Regions from separate parts of the Janthinobacterium sp. GW821-FHT03C08 genome, predicted to be linked through region 1. Evidence: predicted binding sites of a transcription regulator. Region 1 holds the regulator's gene; the other holds the start of a gene.
What was found. The regulator FliA, encoded in region 1, starts transcription of late flagellar genes. The targets are predictions, from matches to a motif close to CTAAAGTTTNNNNNNNNNNNGCCGNTA.
Positions count from the first base shown of each region.

Region 2: a site for FliA is predicted at 2,306-2,332, ahead of AC07VL_RS09100 (DUF5610 domain-containing protein). Genes of this name have one in related genera too.

Region 1 covers NZ_JBWKUP010000010.1:264,477-272,365, forward strand. Annotated here, with positions in the region: gene AC07VL_RS16615 (hypothetical protein) at 1-580, opposite strand, end outside; gene AC07VL_RS16620 (translation initiation factor Sui1) at 653-1,015, opposite strand; gene motD (flagellar motor protein MotD) at 1,066-1,848, opposite strand; gene AC07VL_RS16630 (flagellar motor protein) at 1,865-2,611, opposite strand; gene AC07VL_RS16635 (RNA polymerase sigma factor FliA) at 2,593-3,324, opposite strand; gene AC07VL_RS16640 (MinD/ParA family ATP-binding protein) at 3,370-4,233, opposite strand; gene flhF (flagellar biosynthesis GTPase FlhF) at 4,226-5,554, opposite strand; gene flhA (flagellar biosynthesis protein FlhA) at 5,881-7,889, opposite strand, start outside.
Region 2 covers NZ_JBWKUP010000005.1:284,680-292,568, reverse strand. Annotated here, with positions in the region: gene AC07VL_RS09110 (HPF/RaiA family ribosome-associated protein) at 1-367, shown strand, start outside; gene AC07VL_RS09105 (GGDEF domain-containing protein) at 653-1,618, shown strand; gene AC07VL_RS09100 (DUF5610 domain-containing protein) at 1,620-2,234, opposite strand; gene sbcB (exodeoxyribonuclease I) at 2,378-3,826, shown strand; gene pyrF (orotidine-5'-phosphate decarboxylase) at 3,870-4,694, opposite strand; gene AC07VL_RS09085 (pectinesterase family protein) at 4,821-7,193, opposite strand; gene AC07VL_RS09080 (glycoside hydrolase family 28 protein) at 7,278-7,889, opposite strand, start outside.

The DNA of each region.
Region 1 (7,889 bases):
CCTCGTCCGCCTGCGCCGTCAGCTGGGCGATGGCTTGCCGCTTCCACGCCTGCACCAGCGGATCGTCGGGACGGTTGCGCAGGGCGCTGCGGTCGCCGAACGGGCCTTCCGACAGGAACAGCGTGGCCGCGCCCGGCACGCCCGCCTTCGCCGCCGTGGCCAGGTAGGCCAGGCGGTCCTCGCGCTGCCGCTGCGTCAGGCCCGCGCACAGCTGCCGCTGGGCGGCTTTTTCCTCGGCCGTCATCTCGCGTCCCAGCTCGAATTCCAGCCCCGGCAGGCGGCCCTCTTTCTCAAAAGAAATACAGTCGTCGAGCAGATTGTAGGCCGCATACGCGTCTTCCGGCCGGCCGCTGGCGGCCAGGCGCGCAAGCTGCTGCGCCAGGGGAACGGGCGGCGCCACGGGATCGGGCACGGCGGACGCATCGAGCGTGAAATACGCGGCCAGGCTGCGCCCCTGGGCGGGCGCCGGCACGGCGGACGCCGCCACGGGCGCGCCGTCATCGGGCAGAAACCAGTACGCCAGCGCCAGCGCTGCCGCGAGCACGGCAATGGCCAGGCCGGTAAGTTTGATATGCATCATGGGGGCACGCCTGACACGGGAAAGGCACGTTACCACAGGCGCGCGCGGCTGTCCCGCGCGCAGCGGAAAAAATCAGCCGCCCGCCTTCTTCGGCTGGTGCCCCAGCTTGGCCAGCGCGGCCAGGAGGGTGTCGACATGGTCGCCCTGCACCTCGATCACGCCATCCTTGACGGTGCCGCCCGAGCCGCACTGCGCGCGCAGCTGCTTGCCCAGCAGGGCCAGGGCGATGGCGTCCAGCGGCAAGCCCTTGACGACGGTGACGCTCTTGCCGCCGCGGCCCTTGGTCTGGCGCGACACGCGCACCACGCCGTCGCCCGCGGGCGCCGCCCTGGCCTGCGCCTTGCACGCGCACTGCGCCAGCGGCTGGCGGCAGGCGGGGCACATGCGGCCCGTTTCGGTGGAGTAGACGAGACCGCCCTGGGAACTGCTTTTCATGGTCGAGAGAGAAAGAATGGCAAGGCCGCGATTGTAGCAAGCGGCGGGGTTCAGTTGGCCGGTGCCGGCGCCACGGGCGCCGTCGGCACTTCCGTCACCGTTTCCGGGATGCCCGACAGGATCGTCACGGCCACGCGGCGGTTGCGCGCGCGCCCTTCCGGCGTGTCGTTCGGCGCCACGGGGATGTTGTCGGCGTGGCCCACGGCCGTCAGGCGCGCGGCCTGCACGCCGCTGGCGATGAACAGGCGCACGACGGCGCTGGCGCGCGCGGCCGACAATTCCCAATTCGAGGCAAAATTCGAATTGCTGATCGGCTGGACGTCCGTGTGCCCTTCCACCTGCACGTCGTGCGTGTCGTCCCTGAGCAGCACGGCGACGGCGCGCAGGGCCTGGTCCGATTCCGGCGTCAGGCGCGCCGCGCCCGGGTCGAACAGCACGCTGGCATTGATTTCCACGCTGACGCCGCGGCTCGTCTGCGTCACGCGCACCTTGCCTTCCTTGACCAGCGGCGCCAGCGTGGATGTGAGGTCCTGCGCCAGGCGCGTCATGTGTTCGCGCTCGCGGCGGATGGCTTCCGTGCGGCGCTTCAGGGCGGGGTTCGGCAGCGGGATCGCCTGCGGCGCTTCCATGATGATGGGCGGCGCGCCCTTTTCCAGGCTGAAGGCCTGGCCGATGGCATTCTGGAAGACGCGGTACTTGCCCTCGTTGACTTGCGAAATGGCGTACATGACGACGAAGAAAGCGAACAGCAGGGTGATGAAGTCGGCGTACGAGATCAGCCAGCGGTCCTGGTTGTCCGGCTCCTCGTCATACTTCCTGCGCGCGCGCCGCATCATGGTCAGTGCTCGCTCAGTGCTCGTGAAGCAGGCTGGCGACGCGCTCTTCGATGATGCGCGTGTGGTCGCCCGTGGCGATGTCGTACAGCACGGCGGCCGTGATTTCATACTGCAGCACGCGGCGCGAAACGATGGCCTTGAGTTTATTGGCCACCGGCAGGAACAGCAGATTGGCCAGGCCGACGCCATAAATCGTCGAGACGAAGGCGACGGCGATGCCGCTACCCAGCTTGCTCGGATCGGTGAGGTTTTCCATGACGTGGATCAAGCCCAGCACGGCGCCCAGGATGCCGATGGTGGGCGAATAGCCGGCCGCCGATTCCCACACCTTGACGGCCTGGCGCTCGGCCATTTCGTAGGCGGAGATTTCCACGTCGAGCAGCTGGCGCAGCTTGTCGGGCGCGATGCCGTCGACGATCATGCGCAAGCCCTTGGCATTGAAGCGGTCGGCCGTGTTTTCCATCAGGCGCTCGAGCGCCAGGGGGCCGTCGCGGCGCGCCGTCAGGCTCCAGGCGCCGATGTCGCGCGCCAGCGCGGCGCGCGTGTCGGCCGGCGGCAGGAACACCCAGCGCAGCATTTCCAGGCCGCGCACGAAGGTGCGCAGCCGCGTCTGCAGCAGCACGGCGCCGAAGGTGCCGATGATGACGATGGCGAAGGCGGCCGGCTGCAGCAGGGAGGCCATCTTGCCGCCTTCCAGTGCCTGGCCGACCAGCAGGCCCGCCAGCGCCAGCGCCAGCCCGATTATGCTGGACCAGTCCACGCCTGCTCCCTCAAGGTTGCGCGCAGGCGCGCGACGGCCTGGGTATGCAGCTGCGAGACGCGCGATTCCGACACGCCCATCACTGCGCCGATTTCCTTCAGGTTCAGCTCTTCTTCGTAGTACAGGCCCATGAGTATTTTCTCGCGTGGCGGCAGCGCGTCGATGGCATCGATCACGGATTGCCGGAAATCGGTATCGAGCAGGGAACGCAAGGGGTCGCTGTCCTCGTCCACGCAGTGGCGGTCGAGGAAGCTGTCATTGCCGTCCGGGTCATGAAAGTCTTCGTAGTACACCAGTTGGTGGCCGCCGCCGTCGCCCAGCATTTCCTGGTAGTCGGCCAGCGACATTTTCAGCAGCTTGGCCACTTCCGACTCCGTCGGCGGGTGGCCCAGGCGCTGCTGCAGGATGCTCATCGCCTCTTCGATCTTGCGCATGTTCTGGCGCATGCTGCGCGGCAGCCAGTCGCTGGTGCGCAGTTCGTCGAGCATGGCGCCGCGGATACGCAGCACGGCATAGGTCTCGAACTGCGCGCCATGGGTTTCCTCATAGCGGCTGATGGCGTCCAGCAGGCCGATCATGCCGGCCTGGATCAGGTCATCGACCTCGACCGAAGGCGGCAATTTCGCCTTCATATGGTGCGCCAGACGCTTCACCAGCGGAATATGCTCCGTCAGCAAATAGTCCTTGTTCGATTTCCCTTTGACCGTGTACATAGGCTGCTTATTGTTTTCTCGTCTTATCTGGTGCTACGGTTGGATTCAGGCGCTGAAATGGTGGGCGCTCCCCGTCTGGTACAAGGTGGAACCGAGCACCGGCGCCGCCGACCGCACGAGCCGCTCGGCCAGCCCGCGGAACGCCACCGAGGCACCGGCCAGCGGGAAGGCATCGACCACGCTGCGGCCCAGGCGCGCCGCGCGGTGCAGGTACTCATCGGCCGGCACGGAACCCATCGACGTCAGTTTCACGGCCAGGTAGCGGCTCGCCGCCTGCGCCATATTATCGTATACCACTTTTGCCTCGGATTCGGAAGCGCCCGTGACAAGAATGCCGAAGGGGCGGCGTCCCAGTTCCTGGTTCAGGCGCTTGATCAGGCAGTAGGCCGCCTTGATCGAATTGGCACTGTTCGACACCTGCACCACGATATCCGAGGACGCCATCAGGGGCACGGGGAAGCACTCGCCCTGCTCCGCCACGACGCCGTCGACCAGCACGATGCCGCTCTGGCGCGCCATCACCTCGAAGGTCTTGCCCAGGCGGCGCGTGTCGTCGTCGCCCGCATAGTCCATGCTGTCCATCAGGTGGTTGCGCGCGCCCAGGCTGGCCACGCCGAAGCCTTGCGGCACCTGGTGGATCACCTGGTTCAGGCCGCACTGCTGGCGCGCCACGTCGAGCAGGCTGGCGCCATGCGCCAGTCCCAGGCGCGACGCCACGCCATCGCTGCCGCCGCTGGCGTCGACCAGCAGCACTTCATTGCCGCCGTAGGCCAGCGAGGCGCCCAGGTTGACCAGCATGGCGCCCTTGTCGTCCTGCGGCGTGGCCGACAGGAAGGTCATGACGCGCGGCTGCGGACCAGCCAGCATGCGGCGCAGGCCTTCGGCCTGGTCGAAATCGAAGTTAGCCAAGGTGCACCCCGCGCGCTTCATTGTTGCGGGCGGCCGCCTGCGCCATCAGCAGCGGCAGTTCGGCATCGGAAAACTGCGTCGCCGCCGAGTCGCGCTTGAGCTTGAAGGCGCGGTCGATCAGGTAGGCGCGGTCGCCCAGGTGCAGGTCTTCCGGCACGCGCTGGCCGTTCGACACATAGAACAGGTTCAGCTTCTGGCGGATGACCACGTCGAGCACGTTGCCAATCGACGCCGCCTCATCGAGCTTGGTCATGATGCAGCCGGCCAGGCCGCTGCCCTGGTAGGCGCGCACCACTTCGTTCAGGGTTTCCTGCGTCGCCGTCGAGTTCAGGCACAGCAGGCGCTTCACGTCGGCGCCGGCGCCCGACAGCATGGCCACCTGTTCCGTCACCATCTGGTCGCGCTGGCTCACGCCCACCGTATCGATCAGCACCGTGTGCTTGTTCTTGAGTTCCTTCAGGGCGATGCGCAGGTCCGCCTCGTCCTTCACGGAATGCACCATCACGCCGAGGATCTTGCCGTAGATGCGCAATTGCTCGTGCGCGCCGATACGGTAGGCATCCGTGGTGATCAGGGCCAGCTTTTCCGGACCGTGGCGCATCACGCAGCGGGCAGCCAGCTTGGCCGTGCTGGTGGTCTTGCCGACGCCGGTCGGACCGACGAGGGCGAACACGCCGCCCTGCTCCAGCATGGCGTCTTCATTGGCCACCGTATTCAGGTTACGGCTCAGGACCGTCTTGATCCAGCGCATGCTTTGTGCGCCATCCAAGCCGGCCGGCAGCTTGTCGATCAGGTAGCGCGCCAGGCTGGCCGAGAAGCCGGCGGCCAGCATTTCGCGCAGCACGACGGCCTTCTGCGGCTCGCGCTGCTGGGTCGAACCCCAGGAGATTTCCGCCAGCTGGGTTTCCATCATGCCGCGCATGGCGCGGATTTCATTCATCATGCCGCTCATCTCGGCGGCGGCGTTTTCCTTCACGTGCGCCAGGGCGCTGGCCATCATCTGCTGCATGCGGGCCATGTCCACCGGCTCGGCGGCAGCCTGGCGCGGGGCGGCGGGACGGGGCGCGGCCGGGCGCTGGGCCGGGGCGGCGGCACGCTGCGGCGTGGCGAACTGGGTCTGCAACTGGGGACGGGGCTGGGCCATTTCGGAGGCGGCCGGCGGCGAGGCCAGCGAGGCGGCATCGTCATTGGCCAGCGCGAGGATTTCCACCACGCCATCGGCCTGGCGGTTCGACAGGATCACGGCGTCGGGGCCGAGCGCCTCGCGCACCTTGCGCAGCGCATCGCGCGACGAGGCACCCGTAAATTTCTTCACATTCATGGCCGGCCTCCCGGGGCGGGTGTGGCGCAATATGGGCTGAACTGTGTGACCATCATCGACTCCTGTTGCTTGGGTGCTGTCTTCCACATGGACACAGATCACCCGGACAGTTTCCATTATTAGCGATGCTTGGAGGAAATGATCGAAGGAACAGGACGGGAAAGTCCCCGTTATTCAGTTTGCCGCGAAGAAATTGATGAAAAAATAAGCAAAAACGGCAGGCGGGCGCTGTCGGCAGGCGGTCGACATACCCGCTTCGACACCCCAAGGCGACAACTGGGATCGACCCCTGAGGGTTCGACCCCGGCCTTTCATTTGGGTTTGCCTTATTGCGCGCCTACCAGGCTCGTCACCCGTATCGTCTTGGTTTCCGGCACTTCCGCATGCGACAGCACTTTCAGCTGCGGCAAGGCGCGGCGCAGGAAGCGCGACAGCAGGGCGCGCAGCGGCGCCGGCACCAGCAGCACGGGCGTCAGGCCCAGCGCTTCCTGCTGCTGCGCCGCCAGTCCCGCCTGGTGCGCGATGGTGTCGGCCAGGCCCGGCTCGATGCCGGCGCCATCGCCGCCATTGCCCATGGCTTGCATCAGCAGGCGTTCCAGGCGGCTGTCCAGGGTCATCACGGACAGTTCCGCCGCGCCGGGGAACAGTTGCTGCACGATGGCGCGGCCCAGGGCCACGCGCACCAGCGCCGTCAGGTCGTTCGGGTCCTGCGTGTGCACCGTGTGCTCGGCCAGGGTTTCGATGATGGTGCGCATGTCGCGGATGTGCACGCCTTCGGACAGCAGGTTCTGCAGCACCTTCTGCAGGGTCGACAGCGACAGCATCTTCGGCACCAGGTCTTCCACCAGGCGCGGCGATTCCTTGCCCAGGTGGTCCAGCAAGGATTGTACTTCCGCGCGGCCCAGCAGCTCGGACGCGTGCGAGGTGATCAGGTGGTTCAGGTGGGTGGCCACCACCGTGCCCGCGTCGACCACCGTGTAGCCCATCGACTGCGCCTGGTCGCGCAGGTTCGCCTCGATCCACGTGGCCGGCAGGCCGAAGGCGGGGTCGCTCGTGGCCAGGCCGGGCAAGGTGCCGCTGGCCATGCCGGGATTAATCGCCAGGAACTGGCCGTTGAAGGCCTCGCCCGTCCCCACTTCCACGCCCTTGAGGGTGATACGGTAGGCGGACGGCTTCAATTCCAGGTTGTCGCGGATGTGCACGGGCGGCGCCAGGAAGCCCACTTCCTGGGCGAACTTCTTGCGGATGCCCTTGATGCGCTTGAGCAATTCGCCGCCCTGCGTCTTGTCGACGAGGGGAATCAGGCGGTAGCCCACTTCCAGGCCCAGGGTATCGACGGGCATGATGTCCTGCCAGCTGGCCTCTTCCTGCTCGGGCGCCACGGTCGCTTGCGGCACCTCGGCCGGCTTCTCGGCCGCCTCCTTCGCCTGCGCCCGCTTCTTGCTGATCAGGTAGGCAGCCCCGGCCAGCAGGGACGCCAGCAGGATGAAGACCATGTTCGGCATGCCGGGAATCAGGCCCATGCCGCCGATGATGCCGGCGGTAATGTACAGCACTTGCGGTTTCGCAAACAATTGCCCCACCAGCTGGGTGCCGATGTCCTGTTCGCTGGCCACGCGCGAGACGACGATACCGGCCGCCGTGGAAATGATCAGCGAAGGAATCTGCGCCACCAGGCCGTCACCGATGGCCAGCAGGGTGTAGTTCTTCAGTGCATCGGCAAAGCCCATGTCATGCTGCAGCAGGCCCACCAGCAGGCCGCCGACGATGTTGATGACGGTGACCATGATGCCGGCGATGGCATCGCCGCGCACGTATTTGCTGGCACCGTCCATGGCGCCATAGAATTCCGCTTCCTGCGCCACTTCCGTGCGGCGGCGGCGCGCTTCGTCTTCGCCGATCAGGCCCGCGTTCAGGTCGGCATCGATGGCCATCTGCTTGCCGGGCATGGCGTCCAGCGCGAAGCGGGCGCCCACCTCGGCGATACGGCCCGCACCCTTGGTGACCACCGTGAAGTTGATGATGGTCAAAATGATGAACACGACGATACCGACCGTGTAGTTGCCGCCAATCAAGAAGTGGCCGAAGGCCTCGATCACTTTACCGGCCGCGTCGGCGCCCGTATGGCCTTCCGTCAGCACCACGCGCGTGGACGCCACGTTCAGCGACAGGCGCAGCATGGTCGAGACGAGCAAAATGGTCGGAAACGCCATGAAATCGAGCGGCTTGACCGTGTACAGCGCCGTCAGCAGCACGATGATGGACAGCGCGATATTGAAGCTGAAGAAGATGTCGAGGATGAAGGCCGGCAGCGGCAGCACCATCATCGCCAGCA
Region 2 (7,889 bases), on a different contig from region 1:
TATTCATACCGACAGCACCATCGCCAACACCGCTGGACTGAACGAACATGTGCAATCCGTACTTGAAAGCGCACTGAGCCGCTTCCGCGACAACCTGACCCGCATCGAAGTCCACCTCAGCGACACCAACGGCCCGAAAGGCGGCGCCGACGATATCCGCTGCGTCATGGAAGCCCGTGTTGCCGGTTATCAACCAATCGCCGTCACCGAGCAAAACGCCACCGTGCACCAGTCCGTGGCAGGCGCCACCGACAAACTGAAACGCGCCATCGATAGCGCCCTGGGCCGCCTGCACGACAGCAAGCGCCACGCCACCGGCAAGAATGCCGTGATCGATGCGACGGAAGCGGAAGAAACCGCCGAGTAATTCCCACCTGCAACATCAGCCAGAGACGAGGCAGCCGTTCAAGGCTGCCTTTGCGCATCTGGCCCCCGCGTATCTGGCGCCACGCTTGTGCCTTCCCCTCGCGACAACATCCATATAAAAACAGCAAGCATTTCAGCTTGCTAACGCGACAAGGAAATAATTGTCGTATTTCCCATAGAAAGTGATCGCAAGCAAGCCTTTGCCGTTACGGTCAAGGCCGCTTTAAGCTATCATGAAGCTACCGTCGCGCCGCATGCGCGGCACCGGCTTTTGGAAAGTGTGATTGTGGAACAGATCGGCAACTTCGGCGCTTCAGGCTGCAACATCGGCGATTTACAGCTATTTCGCGATGGGGCGGATAGCCGGACGGCCGCCATGCTGGCGCCCTGCCCCGTCATGCGCCTGGAAGCGGGCGACGCCATCACCGACACGCGCGGCGCCAGCCTGTACATCGTCCTGCGCGGCTCGCTGGCCGTGGCCGCCGACACCCACACGGGCATGGATGACGGCACCGTCAGCAAGGTCTTGCCCGGCGAAAGCGTGGGCGAACAGTCCGTCCTCGACGAAGCGAGCAACCTGGCCGCCATTTCCGCCCTGGAAGAAACGGACTTGCTGGTGATCGACGCGGCCATCGTGTGGGAATTGATCGAGCAGTCGAACGGCCTGGCGCGCAACCTGCTGCGGCTGCTGTCCTTCCGCATCCGCGCCGCCAATGCCCTGCTGCGCCGGCGCCAGAAGCTGGGCGAGTTCTACCGCCAGCTGTCGATGGTCGACAGCCTGACGGGCTTGTACAACCGCGCCTGGCTCACCGACTTGCTGCCAAACATGATCATCACGGCCCACGCCAGCGCCGCGCCGCTGTCGCTGGTGATGATAGACCTCGACCATTTCAAGCGCTTCAACGACACGCACGGTCACCAGGCGGGCGACCAGGCCCTGCGCATCGCCGCGCAAGTGCTGGGCGCGGCCCTGCGCCCCACGGACTTTGCCGTGCGCTATGGCGGCGAGGAATTGATGGTGATCTTGCCGGACACCAACGAAAAAGTGGCCCTGCTGGTGGCCGAACGCTTGTGCGAGCGCATGCAGCAAGCCGTCATCTTCGGCGACATGCGCAGCGCGCTGCCGCACATCACGGGCTCGTTTGGCGTGGCCAGCCTGGCGCCGGAACAGGACGACCATGGCTTGATCGCCGCAGCAGACGCGGCGCTCTACAGGGCAAAAGCCTCGGGTCGCAACCGGGTCATGCTGTAGCTCAGGCAGCCTTGCTGTCGGCAGGCTTGGCGGCGTCATCCTTCTTGCCGCCGTGCGCGGCGACGAAGTCCGCATAGCCCTTCTGCACCAGCGCATACGTCTTGTCGATATTGCTGGCGATATCGCCGCCCAGCACCTTCAAGCCGCCGAGGATGTCGCGCGCCTCCTTGAAACCTTTTTCCATGCCGCCGCTGATGGTATCCATGAACTTCGTCAGGGCCGTATCATCGTCCAGGCCGGGATTCTGCTTCTTGTAGGCGTCGAAAAATCCCGTCGACAACGAGACGATGCGGTTCGCCGTCGCTTCGGCGCTGTTGTCCTGCGAGGCCGCGTTCTGGATGGCATCGTCGCCGTACTGGCCCTTCAGCGCTTCATTGATGTTGGTGATGGCCGTCTTGTACAGCAGCGCCAGCGGCTCGTTTTCCGAGCCGATGGACACGTTCAGCGACGCCTGCATGATGGACGCGTTCAACTGCAGCCTGCTGCGGTCATTCACGCTCATTTCCGTGGTGCTGGCATCCTTTTGCTGGACTTTATCATCCTTGCCGGCAACAGCCGTACTGACGGAAGTCACGGAAGGGGCGGAATTGGCGCCTGTGGCGATGGGAATTGACACGATAAGCCTCCTTGAACGGGCAATATATGCCACCATGCGGGAAACGCCATGATGACCATCCTCTCGTGTAGTATCGGCAGGTTTTCAGAAAACTGAAGCGGCCCGGATAACCAAGATAACAATTAAGCAAGCAACGACCATCAATGACTACCCAGACTTTCCTTTGGCACGACTACGAAACCTTTGGCGCCCAGCCGCGCCGCGATCGCCCGGCCCAGTTCGCCGCCATCCGCACGGATGCCGACCTCAACGAGATCGGCGAACCCATCATGCTGTATTGCCAGCCTGCCAATGATTTCCTGCCCGACCCGCAGTCGTGCCTGATCACGGGCATCACGCCGCAGCAATGTCTGCAGCTGGGCGTGCCCGAACACCAGTTCGCCGCCACCATCGAGGCGGCCTTCTCGGAACCGGGCACCATCGGCGTGGGCTACAACACCATCCGCTTCGACGATGAAGTGACGCGTTTCCTGTTCTGGCGCAACCTGATCGATCCGTATGCGCGCGAATGGAAGAACCATTGCGGCCGCTGGGACATCCTCGACGTCGTGCGCATGACGCACGCGCTGCGCCCGGACGGCATTCAATGGCCGAAGCGCGACGATGGCCAGACCAGCTTCAAGCTGGAACATTTGAGCAAGGCCAATGGCCTGGCCCACGAAGCGGCGCACGATGCGCTGTCCGACGTGCGCGCCACCATCGCCCTGGCCCGCCTGATCAAGCAAAAGCAGCCGAAGCTGTTCGAATTCTGCCTCGCCCTGCACAAGAAGGACCGGGTCGCCAGCGAAATGGGCATGCACCTGGCTGCCGGCGAGCGCCAGCCTTTCCTGCACGTGTCCGGCATGTTCCCCGCCGAACGGGGCTGCCTGGGCGTCGTCTGGCCGCTGGCCACGCACCCGGGCAATAAAAATGAGATCCTCGTCTGGGATTGCGCCTACGACCCGCGCGAACTGTTCGAACTGGACGCCGACACCATCCGCACGCGTTTATTTACGCGCAAGGAGGCCATGCCGGAAGGCATGACGCGCCTGCCCGTGAAGAGCGTACATTTGAACAAGTCGCCCATGCTGGTGGGTAATTTAAAGACCCTGTCGCCCGCCATGGCGGCGCAATGGGGCATCGATCTGGACGCCGCGAAGGTCAACGCGCAATTCGCCGCCGCAGCGCCGAACATGGACGCCATCTGGGCCGAAGTCTTCCAGCGCCCGGGCGCCAGTACCTCCCTGGACGTGGATGAAGACTTGTACAACGGTTTCGTCAGCAACGACGACCGCCGCCTGCTCGAATCGCTGCGCCGCGACACGCCGGCCAAGCTGGCCACGGCCCGTCCCTCGTTTGCCGACGAGCGCCTGCAGGAATTGCTGTTCCGCTACCGCGCCCGCAATTTCCCGCAAACCCTGAGCGAAGCGGAAAGCCTGCGCTGGGAGCAGCACCGCGCCGCCCGCCTGTTCGACGGCGACGGCGGCGCCCGCACCATCGAAATGCTGTTCACGGAAATCGACGTGCTGTCGGAATCGGTGGATGAGCGGGGAGAGGAAATCCTGGGAGAACTGTACGACTATGCGGAGATGGTCGCCCCGCAAAGGGACTGAATGCAAAATGCCGGGCTAGCCCGGCATTTTTTATGCATGCAACTTAAACCGAACGATGTTGATTGATCGCATCGCGCGTTTCAATGGCCACGCGGCGGGCCGCGTCGGCGAAGTCTTCGCCCGCCTGCGGCGTGGCGTAGATGATGGCGCGCGAGGAGCTGATCATCATGCCCATGCCGTTCGCCGTCTGGCCCGCGCCGACGGTGGCGGCAATATCGCCGCCCTGGGCGCCGATGCCGGGCACCAGCAGCGGCATGTCGCCGACGATGGCGCGCACCTGCGCCAGTTCTTCAGGGAAGGTGGCGCCGACGACGAGCGCGCACTGGCCATTCTTGTTCCATTTCTCGGCCACCAGGCGCGCCACGCGCTGGTACAGGGGCACGCCGTCCGTGTCGAGGAATTGCAGGTCCGAGCCGCCCGGGTTCGAGGTGCGGCACAGGATGATCACGCCGCGGTCCGCCCACGCCAGGTAGGGGTCGAGCGAATCCTCGCCCATGTAGGGATTGACGGTGACGGCGTCGGCGCCGTAGCGCTCGAACGCTTCGCGCGCGTACTGCGTGGCCGTGGCGCCGATGTCGCCCCGTTTCGCGTCGAGGATCAGGGGGATGTGCGGATAGTTCTCGCGCACGTAGCGGCAGATGTCTTCCAGCTGCTGTTCCGCGCCCAGCGCGCCGAAATAGGCGATCTGCGGCTTGAAGGCGCAGGCCAGGTCGGCCGTGGCATCGATGATGCGCGTGCAAAAGGTGGTGATTCCATCGGGCGCGTCGCGCAGTTCCGCCGGCAGTTTCGCCAGGTCCGGATCCAGGCCCACGCACAGCAGGGAATTATTGGCCGTCCACGCGGCGGATAATTTATTGATGAAATTCACGGCACACCTTCTCTATATTCAGTTGCAAACCCCGTATTGTAACGCGGCGCGGGTGCGCCACGACAGCGCCGCGCTGCCTTGCAGGCCAGCGCGGCGCGGTGAGCGGGCGCTTACGCCCGTGCGGACCTAGTTGCCGTTGCCGGGCCCGGTGTTGCCATATTCAAACAGGCGGTTCGCCGGCAAGGTGCCCGACGGCACGGAACTGTAGGGACGCGTGGCCGTCGATTCGCCCCACGGGTCGGCCTTGCGGATATGCTCGCCCAGCACCGAGTTGCGGATGACCACCTGGCCATTCGGCGAGGTGGCGCCATACGCGGCCAGGCTGGAGACGCCCTCGTCCCAGGCGCGGCCCAGGTAGATCTGGCCAACCGGCGTGCCCGTTTCCGCCGTGAAACGGCTATTCGTGATGAGGAAGCCGTAGCTGTTGCGGTAATCCGTGCTGGCCGCCGTGACATAGCCATTGCCATTGCCCGTGTTCAGGGTATGGATGGTGCAGTTGTCCAGCACGGCCGTGCCGCGCCCGAAGATGAAGTCCACGTCGCCCTCGATGTAGCTGTCCTTGACGTAGATGCGCGAGACCTGGTCGACGTTGCCGCTCTTCATGTAGAACGTGTCCTGGTGTCCCAGCAGGCGCACGTTTTCCAGCACGATCTTGTCGCCCTGCGTCATCAGGGCCACGGCCGACTGGTTGCTGCCGGCAAAGCTGCCCTTCACGTAGTCATTCGCAAACGTGATGTTTTTCGCCTGGAAGTCGGCCGCATTGACGGCGAAGGTGGCGCTGCCGCTGGTGCCGATGGGGTTGGCGGGCGAACTGTTGCACTTGTTGCCATTGGTCTTGGACGCATCGACGGTCGGGTTGCCGTTGTTAAACACGATCACCGTGTGCGAGGCGTCGCTGTCGAGGCTATACAAGCGGATGGCCGGCGTGCCGCTGCTGGGCAGGCACACGGTTTCGCGGTAGGTGCCCGGCTTGACGCGGATAAACACGGGCGGCACTTTATTGCCCAGCGCAATGGCCGCGTCCATGGCCGCCTGCACCGTGACAAAATTGCTGGCGTCGCTCTTGCCGGCCGCATCCACGGTGAATTGCGCCGTGAAGGTGCTGACGTCGCCGACGCCGGCCGTCGGGTCCCAGTTATCCACCGGCAGGGAGCTCATGGGCAGACTCTTGCCCCCTTGCGCCAGGTATTTCACGGGCGTCAGCGGGGCTGCCGCCGCCGCGTCGAGCTGCGGCCGCGTGGCCGTCGACGCGACCACGGGCGACGCCACCACGGTGGTGCTGGTGCAGTCGGCGGCGCTGGCGCAGCTGGCGCCGGCGCCCGGCGTCACGGTGTTGACCAGGCTGCCCGCGGCGCTCGCCACGGCGGCGATGCGCACGCTGGCCGTGGCGCCCACGGCCAGGCCGGCCGGCACGCTGCAGCTGATGCTGGCGCCCGGCGCGCCGCAGGTGGCGCCCGCCGGCGTCACCGTCACGCCGCTGGCACTGCCCGCCAGGCTGCCGCTCAGGGTCAGGGCGGCCGTCGTCGGCCCCGTGCCGCTGTTGACGGCCTTGATGGTCCAGGTGACGGTATCGCCCACGTTGGCCGTGGCCTTGTCGGCCGTGCTGGTGACGAGCACCTTGGGCGCGACGGACGCCGTCACGCTGGTGCTGGCCGTGCACACGGCGGGCGTGGCGCAGCTGGCGCTGGCGCCGCCCGGCACGACGGACGCGACGAGGCTGCCCGCCGCCGCCGCATTCGCCGTCACGAGCACGCTGGCGCTGGCGTTCGGCGCCAGGCCGGCGGCGATGCTGCAGTTCAGGCTGGTGCCACTGATGGGAGCGCAACTGGCGCCCGTGGCCGTCACGCTGGCGCCGCTGATGCCCGCTGGCAAAGTGGCTACCAGGGTGACGACGCCCGTCGTGGCGGCATTGCCGCTATTGGCGGCCTTGATGGTCCAGCTCAGCTTGTCGCCGACGATGGCGCTGGCCTTGTCCACGCTGGCCGTCACGCCGACGTTCGGCAGGGCTGCCACCGTCACGTCCGTGGCCGTGGCGCAGGCGGCCGGCGAGGCGCAGGCGGGCGCGTCCGGGCCGCTGGCGACGACGCTGCTGGCCAGCCTGGCCACGTCCGTGGCCGTGGCGGACAGCACCACGCTGGCGCTGGCGCCGGCGGCCAGGCCTTCGGGCACGGTGCAGGTGAGCGTGCTGACGGCCGGGCCGCAGCTGGCGCCCGTGGCCGTCACGCTGATGCCGCTGATATTGGCCGGCACGCCGGACACGAGGGTCACGGCGCCCGTGGTGGCGCCCGGCCCCTTGTTGCTGGCGGTCATGGTCCAGGTGACCCTGTCGCCTACCGACGCGGCGGGGCGGTCGACGCTCTGGCTCACCTGCACGGCAGCCAGGAGGGCGGCCGGCGCGGCGCCGTCGCTGCTGCCGCCGCCACAGGCGGACAGCGCCAGCAAGGCGGGCATGGATGACAGGATCGCCGCCATGCGGGATTTCTTGATATCTGCAAACACTCTGATCTCCTTATTTATGATGGTCTTGCTCGGTACAACATCCGGCGTCTGCGCGCCGTTGCGGATGCGTTGCTGCCGGCCCGCTTACGGCATGGACATGGGGGCATTGCTGGCAGGAAAATCGACGAAGGCGGCGCTGCAGTCATGGGGGGCGGCCTGGACACTGCGCCGGTCCGTCACGCTGAACTGGTTCACGCCTGCGGCAGCGGTCAGCACGCTGGCAAACGAGACTGGCCCCGGGCCCATGGCCAGCGCCGCATTCGACGGCACGGCCAGGCCGATCTTCGTCGCGACCCAGCCCGGCAGGCTGTCGAAGACGACGTTGTCGAAAGTCAGGTTGTAGAGGGGATTCGTCTGCGTGGCCGACTGGTAGCCGCGCAACAGCAGCAGGGCCTTGTTGCCGTTGAAGCGGGAGCCGGGCGTGTCCAGGTAGCGGAAATTGCGCACGGTGATGTCGTGCAGGTTCGGCAGCAGGGGCGTCTTGGCATCGGCCGCGTCGCCGTAATAGCTGTCGATGGCGATGGGCTGCTGCACGCGGCGCGCGCACATGCCGTCGACGGTGACGTTTTTCACTTCGCCGCCGCGGCTGTCGTCCGTCTTGATGCGGAACCCGCTGGTGGCGCCGATGTCAAACCCATCGATGGCCAGGTCGCGGATGCTGACGCCGTCGACATGGCTGTCCGTCTCGCTGCCGAT